Regions from separate parts of the Marinomonas sp. FW-1 genome, predicted to be linked through region 3. Evidence: predicted binding sites of a transcription regulator. Region 3 holds the regulator's gene; each other region holds the start of a gene.
The links. The regulator PhoB, encoded in region 3, activates phosphate uptake and scavenging genes when phosphate is short. The targets are predictions, from matches to a motif close to TGTCATANNNNTGTCANA.

Region 1 (3,217 bases), 1.3 Mb from region 3:
AATGGATGCACATCCAATCCGTACGAGTTGTTAACCTGATTCACTGTATTATTCCAACTAATATTGGTTAATGTCTGTTCAGCAAAATTACCAGTAAGATAAACGCTTAGGAAATAAAACCTATAATCTATAGGGCGATATCTTCAGTATTGAGCTTTTGCCTCTTCTTATCGCTCTAGCATATCATTAGACATTAAGATTTATACTAAACCTTAATTCTATACAGCATCGCTGCTTGATCAAGGTAAGGACACAAAACAAACCTAGGCTTATACTAGAGTCACATGAATTCAAGATAAAAAGCAGGTTACTACCCTAATGACGATCCCAATCATAAAGTCTAGCCTTTTAACACTTAGCTTAGCTATGGTGAGTGGCCTTTCGCACAGTAGCGACTTGGTAGAGTTTGGAAAAAAATGCTTAGTGAAAGAAGACCGCCTCAATAAAGCTAAAAATAGATTAGAAGCGCTGTCTCTTAGAGCGGAGCAAAATCACAGAGGCAAAAATAGATCACAGGATCAGTTAGATCGTTATCAAGCAGAAAAAGAGCTGCTAGAGATTGATATGACTGAATGCAACGAAACCACACCTAATAGCGCTTTTTGTCATCAAGTTCGCCTTAGATATAATGAGATCACCTATTTAATTCAAAGTACGAAAACGGAAAATGTCGGCAGTAATTGGGGCGGCAATGATGCCATCATTGATTATGAAATAACCAAAGACAACTTCAACCACCAATATGAGGAATTTCTTGCTCTATGTAGAGACTCAAATGCCCATTATACCCTGATACAAACCCCAGAGGCTTACGCTAAAGTTTGCTCAAGTGAGGCGGCTAAGCAATCGGTCACCTGCACATTGTTTTGATCTCACGTCCCCTTTGGGGTATGTACCACTGTCACCAACTTATCCATGGGGAAACCTAACGCTTCTGCTTTTGCTAATAACCGACGTTTCACGGCTTCAGGCATAGTTGGTGTGCGAGATAACAACCAAAAATAATCACGGCTAGGACCGGATATCATGGCATATTGATAGTCTTTTTGATCCAGTTCGAAAATAACATAAGCGCCATAAAAAGGCCCAAAAAACGATACCTTCAGATGCCCTACATTGGAAGAGTTAACAAAATAAGCCCGCCCTTCAGCTTCTCGCCATGCTTTATCTTCGGCCGAATAACCTCGATTCAAAACCGCTACTCCGCCATCTTCTCGCATAGAATACGTTGCAGTAACCTCTGACAAACCCTCTTCAAAAGCATGATCTTGGCGAACAATTTCATACCAAGTTCCCAAATAGCGCTCTAACTGAAACTGCGTCACAGGATCAATATTTTTAGGTGCGCTGGTACAGCCAGCTAATAAAAAAGTCATAATCCAAATTGAAAGTTTCATAACCGCGTCCTTTAAAAATCAAAATGCGCTTCTAAATAGTAGCATCACATAAATGTCATATATTTATTGCAGTCTAAAGAAAACCTTTTAATAGAGAAGAAGACTCTTGTTTAGCTCTAGACTGTTACGACCTTTGCATCAAAATAGACGCAACATTCGTCAAAACAAATCACTTGTTGTTCATCTTAACAGCACCACGCCTATTACCACTATAGAACCTAGGTACTTATCTTTCTCTATTGATATCTCGGTACTTGCTGGTGGCTTTTGGTGGGAAGGTAGCCAAGGGACACAACGAGGATTAGGCACCCAACGGGTCGAGCCTCTCGATTTACAGCAAGAAAAACTCGATTTATTAGTACAGGCTTTAGGGGCAGCGTACGTGCGCGTTGGTGGTTCGGAAGCCGACAATATCCATTACTTCACAACCCCCTCTACAACAGACAACCCTGAGGCGCTTATTGTGACCCAAGAAATGTGGCATCAGCTGCATGACTTTTGTCAGCGCAATGAATTGGGTCTTATGTTTACCATGAAATATGGCCTATTCGATCGCCGTCAACAAGGCAACTGGCAAGCCTACGAAGTCAAATCACTTTTGGAATACAGCCAAGCTCACGGGCAAAACATCGACATTTGTGAGCTGGGTAATGAGCTAAATGCTTATTGGGCATTTCATGGCCTCACATCCCAACCAAGCGCGAAAAGTCTCGCCAAAGATTATGATGTCTTTATTCGTTGTGTTCGACAATATAGCCCCAATAGCAAAATTGCTGGCCCAGGCAGTGCTTTCTGGCCCCGAATTGGTGAAGCCATAAAGCCATTTAGCAACCTATCCGCTTCGTTTCTAGAGTCCCTAGAAGAATCTCTCGACATTGTAGATTGGCACTATTACCCATTTCAAAGCAGCCGCTCTCCTGTCAAAACCCGAGCGGCCTCAATCAGCAACCTTCTTTCGCCAAATTCTCTTTTAGATTATGAAAAATATTCGCGCCAATTAGAGAAACTTCGCCATCAGCATCAACCCAACGCCCAATTATGGACCGGGGAAACAGGCTCAGCCCAGTGTGGCGGACAAGCAAAATTATCAGATCGCTTTGCTTCTTGTTTTTGGTGGGCTGACCAACTTGGCAGGGGCGCGAAAATCGGTCAAAAAGTCATGATAAGACAAAGCTTAATTGGCGGCGACTACGCACTTATCAACCGACAAACTCTCAACCCCAACCCAGATTATTGGGTAAGCTGGCTATGGGGCAAGCTCATGGGAGAACATGTTTTTGATGTGCAAAGTGATGACCCTTATGTACAAGTTTATTGCCATAGCGCCAAAAAAGCAGGCAAATGCACCCTGCTCATTATCAACATGTCGGCCAGCCCAAAAATTCTACAATGCAATGGCTTTGGATCGAAAAAGAAACGCTTTGAGATTACCGCAGATTCACTTACGTCAAAAAAGATACGCATCAACGGCCTAAAACCAAAATTCAGAAATGGCAAAGTGAAACTCAAAGACTTCCCTAAATTATCTAAGCTCAATCTCGTCAGCCCATACAGCATTAATTTTTGGTGTTTTACCGTATAAGCTGTCAACAATAGGCCCAAGTCATAATATGGTCATCCTGTATTTTATAGCGAGCATGTAAAGTAAAACCGGATCCGACAACGAAGCTTAATTGACGCCTAACCCGAAATTCGAACGCCTCATCATCAGTGGCAACCAAAGCGACGTCCAGAAAGTCAAAAAACTCACCAACCAGAGGAAATAAGGCTTTGTAAACACTTTCTTTGAGCGAGAATAACAATAAGGTCGATCGTTTTTT
Region 2 (3,217 bases), 1.2 Mb from region 3:
CTTCATCAAGCGACTTTTTACTCTGTTGGCGGTGGTTTCATTGTCCAAGAAGACGAGCATGGAAATGTAGAATTAGTTGAAGACACAACAAGGCTTCCTTATGAATTTCATAGTGCTGAGGAGCTTATTAAGCTTTGTCGAGATAATGACAAAACTATCGCTCAGATTATGATGGAGAATGAGAAGTACTGGAGAACGGAAGAGGAAATAAAACAGGGCATTCTTTCTATCTGGTCTGTGATGAAGTCCTGTGTTCAAGAAGGCATTCGTCATGAGGGGATTTTGCCTGGTGGCTTGAAAGTTAAACGAAGAGCCGCGAGCCTTTATCGAGATTTAACCAGCAAAACTCGTATGGATATGATTACTCCTTCTTTAGGGGCAATGGATTGGGTTAACCTTTATGCCCTGGCAGTGAACGAAGAAAATGCGGGTGGTGGGCGTGTTGTTACCGCTCCAACAAATGGTGCTGCGGGTATAATCCCTGCGGTGTTGCATTATTACTGGGAGTTTTGCCCACGTTCTTGTGAAGAGGGGGTTATAGATTTCTTTTTGACCGCAGCGGCAATCGGTTTACTGTTCAAAGAAAATGCGTCTATTTCAGGTGCTGAAGTCGGCTGTCAGGGAGAGGTTGGCTCTGCTTGTGCTATGGCAGCAGCAGGACTTGCGGCGGCAACGGGTGGTTCACCTGAGCAAATTGAGAACGCTGCTGAAATCGGTATGGAGCACAATTTGGGATTAACATGCGACCCTATTGGTGGGTTGGTGCAAGTACCATGTATAGAGCGGAATGCCATGGGCTCGATAAAGGCCATCAACTCGGCAAGTATGGCGCTTCGTGGAGATGGCACTCATTACGTATCTCTTGATAAGGTTATTCGTACGATGCGAGATACAGGCAGAGACATGAATGACAAATACAAAGAAACATCGCGTGGTGGTCTAGCTGTGAATGTGATTGAGTGCTAATTTTTTTATAAAATATAGCCTGTAATAAATCGGTCACATTTCTGTAGTATCTTTGCAATAAGTGCCTTTGATAGGCACTTTTTTTTATCTCAGCGCGTACTATTGTACTGAAAAAGTTTAGGGGTTTTTATCTGTAGACTCCCAGTGTAGAATGACGCGAAATTTACATTTCACCAAAATGTAATGGGATGACTTGAGAGCCAGATGAAATTTAAATGCTGGGATGAGCATGTCATTACCTACTCAGGCTAGCCTTGGGTCAGTAGTGGTTTGGCAAAGATTAATGATAGAAAGAAGAGCCCTTATGGATCTTACAAATAACCCGAAAGAAGAATCCACTTTACTGAGTGGTCATGAGTACATCCGTGTACTAATTGCGTTAGCATTTGTGATGCTATCTGGATTTTATGCCTCAGCGAATGGCGTAGGGATTTCTAACTTATCTATTTTGGCTATTGCTGCTGCCATTGGTGCTTACATGGCCGTTAACATCGGCGCAAACGACGTTGCCAATAACGTTGGTCCTGCCGTTGGCTCTAAAGCTTTGTCGATGACAGGTGCAATATTAATTGCCGCTATATTTGAAGCTGCTGGGGCGTTAATTGCTGGTGGTAATGTCGTTGGTACGATTAAAAATGGCATTATTAACCCTAACTCTATTGGTGATGCTGAAACCTTTATCTGGGTGATGATGGCAGCACTATTAGCGGGTGCTATTTGGTTAAACTTAGCCACCTACTTAGGCGCACCCGTTTCAACAACTCACTCTATTGTTGGTGGTGTACTTGGCGCTGGTGTTGCCGCTGGTGGTTTGGATATCGCTAATTGGGACAAATTAATTGCTATTGTTGCTAGCTGGGTTATTTCACCTGTTATGGGTGGTGTCATCGCGGCGTTGTTCTTGTTCTATATAAAGCGTTCTATTACCTACAAAAATGACATGATTGATGCAGCCAAAAAAGTTGTGCCTCTACTTGTTGGCATGATGGTATGGGCGTTTTCTACTTACCTTATCTTGAAAGGTTTGAAAAAGCTGTGGGAATTGGATTTCATCACCGCAGCCTTGATTGCTTTTGCTATTGCATTAACCGTTTATTTCTTTATTCGCCCAATGGTAGACAAAGCTGCGGCGGCATTGAAAAATGATAAGGACGCTGTGAATAGCTTATTTACTTTGCCTCTTATTGTGTCTGCTGCACTGTTGAGCTTTGCCCATGGTGCAAACGATGTCGCAAACGCAATTGGACCATTAGCAGCGATTAACGATGCTTTATTGACTGGCGCTGTATCTGGAAAAGCCACTATTCCGCTATGGATTATGATGGTAGGTGGTATCGGTATTGCCGTTGGTTTGGCACTATTTGGTCCTAAGCTGATTAAAACTGTTGGTTCTGAAATTACGGAATTGGATAAGACCCGTGCTTTCTGTGTGGCAATGGCTGCAGCGATTACCGTTATTATTGCTTCGCAACTAGGCTTACCTGTTAGTTCTACGCATATTGCTGTGGGTGGTATCTTTGGTGTGGGCTTCTTGCGTGAGTATTTGAAGCAGTCTTATGAGAAAAAACTGGCGTCAATTATCTCTCACTCTGAATCTGCAGGTCACAATGGCCAGCAAACACAAGAGTTCGTAAGACGATTCACGCAGGCTGATGTTGCTGAAAAGCGCGCGATCTTGAAAGAATTGAAAGCTGCACAAGCCGCTTCGCCAATTTCTTCCGCTGAACGTAAAGGCCTTAAGAAAGCGACTAAGAAAGAGTTAGTTAAACGTTCTGCTCTGTTGCGTATTGCTGCGGCTTGGGTAATTACAGTACCTGCCTCTGCAATATTGTCGGCAGCTATCTTTTATATGTTGCTTGGTTTTTCCGTTTCTCGATAGAAAAGCCCTCTCTATAAACAACAAAAGATCAGTATTTCTGGTCTTTTTTTGTTTTCAAGAGGGAAAGGGTGTTATATAAACTAGTATTGCTTGTTTAAATTTAGACTAACCTTCAATCCACTTCAGTCTATACTTAAAATGCCTTCCAAAGTATTGTGCTGCTCGGTGATACGATATTGCTGTTAAGTGATGCGTGTTTTGATAGTGAGACACGTTGGTTAAGTTAAGTAAACTCGATTAAATGTAGAAGACGATTTGTTCGATTGTGCTTTTCTCTTTTGGGCTACGAGAATGTTTTCCATGACAAGCTTTTTTTAAAAAAGAGACGGCGCGCCTTTAAAACCGATACAGGATGTTGAAGAAGTTTTGTTT
Region 3 (3,217 bases):
GCTCAGTAAGTCTTGGAATGTATCTAGGGTCAATGCCGATTCCGCTATCTTGTACCGAAAATACGCCATTAAATTCGCTTGATTCCCACTTAATGGTAATGGCTCCGCCATCGGGTGAATATTTAATAGCGTTGACGACAAGATTCGAAAATGCGCTGTACAGCTCTTTATAGGAACCATATAAATGGGCTTCTTCAGGGATGTGCACAGACAGTGAATGCGAGTCTTTGAGGATAGGTCCCATAGCACTGGTGATAGAGCTTATGATGCTGGATACTTTGTGCCATTGATTTTCTTCACGCTTGTCGTTGCTTTCTAAGCGTGAAAGCAACAACAGATCTTCGATAAGCTGTTCCATACGTTCTGACTGCTCAGACATATTGACGATGCCTTTCTGCATACTCACTGGCAAGCTATCACGAAACATATCGAGGGTTTCTAAATACCCTTTAATTACGGTCAGTGGCGTTTTTAATTCATGGGACGCGTTGGCGACAAAGTCTTTACGCATCTGTTCTAGTAAGTGCAAACGCGTGACATCGCGAACAAAAATTAAGTGATCATTTTTGTCATACAAAGTGGTTTGAATTTCTAAATACACACCGTCTTTGGCGGGAGATTTGATGATTAAAGGCTCTCCGAAACGCTTTTGACTAAAATAACGGAAGAAATCTGGGTTGCGGACAATGTTGGTAATGACTTGGCCACGGTCTGTGTGACGAATTAAGCCAAGGAAATGCCCCGCAGAATTGTTCCACCATTCTAAATTGCCTTGATTGTCTGCCATGATCACGCCTTCTTTTAAGGCCGTGGTCGAGCTTTCAATGCGTGTTAATGCTTGGCGCATGCGACGTTTAGATTTACGTTGTTTTTTCTGCAGACGATAGACTGCATCAAACACATCCCCCCAAATGCCACTGGCTTCTGGGGGCGCTGCACGCCCTGAATACCGTAACCAATTATGGAATTGATAAAGCTGATACAGCTGCCAATACAAAGACGCCAAAACATACAGCAGCAAAACACCTAACAATTGCCCAATAATGAGACCGATGACAACGCAGGCTGCTAACCCTGCTAGCCAACTAAGAATAGTGTTTCGCCAAATGGTTTTCATACGGACCTTTTTGCTGAAAAGCGGTAGCCTGTTCCTCGTACAGTTTGTATCAAGAAATCATGGGTACTACCAATGGCTTTGCGTAAGCGACGGATATGGACGTCTACCGTACGCTCTTCAACGTACACGTTACCACCCCATACCTGATCTAATAATTGTGCTCTAGAATAAGCGCGCTCTTGGTGAGTCATTAAGAATTTGAGCAAACGGTATTCTGTTGGCCCCATTTCCAAAGGGCGACTACCAATGGTGACACGTTGGCTGATTGGGTCAAGCGTTAGACCTTCGATTTCGATCGGTTCATCAACACCCTGTGGTGTTGCGCGACGCAATACGGCTTTTAGACGTGCGACCAGCTCTCTTGGTGAAAAAGGCTTGGTAATATAATCATCGGCACCGACTTCTAAGCCTTGTATTTTATTATCTTCTTCGCCTTTCGCCGTCAGAATAATGACGGGAATTTCAGCCGTGGTTGTATCTTTTTTCAAGCGGCGTGTTAATTCGATACCGCTGCCGCCAGGCATCATCCAATCGACAAGCACTAGGTCTGGTCGATGATCCACAATGATCTCATGGGCTTGCTGGATATTTTCGGCTTCCAAATACTCGTAGCCCGCCATTTCAAGGGCGATGGCTATCATTTCGCGTATGGAAGATTCATCATCAATAATTAATACTTTTTTACCGGTCACAGGATTCATCCTCATCTCAGGAACGGTTTTATTAAAGCGATCAATTGTGACAATTCGGTTACATTGTCACAACTTTGCCACATATTACATTAAATAGCTTAGTACTAGGCCAATAAAGACGCAGTATCCAATGCGGTTATTGTCTAAGAAAGAACGAAAGCAAGCTTGCCTATCGCGCTCTTTTGCTTGTTTAAATTGTTGATAGAACAATCCAACACAGACAACAAGGGACACAAAGTATAACCAATGTAGCCCAGCGAGTAGGCCAATCCAAGTCAATAAAGACAAGGTTAGTCCTTGTAGGCAAACAATGACGAATAAATCATGGCGACCAAACAAAATCGCAGTAGATTTAATACCCACTTTTAGGTCATCCGGACGGTCTGTCATTGCATAATAGGTGTCGTAAGCGATTGTCCAAAAGCAGTTTGCGACAAACAGCATCCATAGCTCGGGATCGGTTAAATCACCTCCCTGAGCGCTGTAGGCCATGGGAATGGCCCATGAAAAGGCTAAGCCAAGAAATAACTGTGGCAGATGTGTGTAGCGTTTCATAAACGGGTACAGAGCAGCCAGACCTAAACCTGCAAACGACAATAGAATCGTTCTTAGGTCAGTAAAGAGAACCAAGATAAAACTCAAAATAGACAAAGCACAGAAGAGGAGAAGTGCTTCTTTTTCAGACACTCGCCCCGACGGTAACGGGCGGTTTTTCGTACGTTCAACATGACCGTCGACCTTCCTATCAGCGTAGTCGTTAATCACACAACCTGCTGAACGCATACTAAAAACACCTAAGACAAAAATAATCACCAGATGCCACTGCGGCATGCCGTCGGCGGCCAGCCATAAAGCCCATAAAGTGGGCCACATGAGTAAAAATGAGCCAATAGGGCGGTTGAATCGTGTTAATTCTGCGTAGTCTTTAAGTTTGTTCATACTATTCCAAACGGTGATTTTAGCTGGTGTATTTCATCAAAAAAAGCTTCATTAACCAATATCCCAGGACCAAATTGGTGGAAGACAGAGCGCCGCGCCCAAAGTGATTGGGGCTGGTTTGGAAACATATGTTTCGGTAATTGAGTGACTTCGATAGCGCTCCGCTTGAGCTGCCTATGTTGGAACAAATAGCCGCCTAATGGCTTGTTTTGTAGATGTTTTACTTGTCGCCAATGTCCTTTCAAGGACTTTGCAGGAATAACTGAGCGAGCATAAATCACGGCGATTCCGTCAACCTTGAGCAGTACTGTGCGAATACGTGCTGCGTCTCTTGGGCTGAGTTTTAGGCGCTTTCGTTCTCTTACTGTGGGCGTTCCCCAAGCGTCATCAAGGACTTCAACAGTTAATGCTCCCACGCTGTGTAGTTTTGCGGTAAGGGAGTCTTGTGTGATCAGCCAAGGCCAAAGCT

Region 1: a site for PhoB is predicted at 1,440-1,457, ahead of C1X04_RS12060 (glycoside hydrolase). Genes of this name have one in related genera too.
Region 2: a site for PhoB is predicted at 987-1,004, ahead of C1X04_RS05165 (inorganic phosphate transporter). Genes of this name have one in related genera too.

What each region holds. Positions count from the first base shown of each region.
Region 1 covers NZ_CP025987.1:2,587,589-2,590,805, forward strand. Annotated here, with positions in the region: gene C1X04_RS12045 (DUF3422 family protein) at 1-44, opposite strand, end outside; gene C1X04_RS12050 (hypothetical protein) at 319-870, shown strand; gene C1X04_RS12055 (lipocalin family protein) at 873-1,397, opposite strand; gene C1X04_RS12060 (glycoside hydrolase) at 1,504-2,979, shown strand; gene C1X04_RS12065 (4'-phosphopantetheinyl transferase) at 2,984-3,217, opposite strand, start outside.
Region 2 covers NZ_CP025987.1:1,104,554-1,107,770, forward strand. Annotated here, with positions in the region: gene C1X04_RS05160 (L-serine ammonia-lyase) at 1-966, shown strand, start outside; gene C1X04_RS05165 (inorganic phosphate transporter) at 1,271-2,845, shown strand.
Region 3 covers NZ_CP025987.1:3,892,698-3,895,914, reverse strand. Annotated here, with positions in the region: gene phoR (phosphate regulon sensor histidine kinase PhoR) at 1-1,117, opposite strand, end outside; gene phoB (phosphate regulon transcriptional regulator PhoB) at 1,114-1,809, opposite strand; gene ubiA (4-hydroxybenzoate octaprenyltransferase) at 1,894-2,748, opposite strand; gene C1X04_RS18050 (chorismate lyase) at 2,745-3,217, opposite strand, start outside.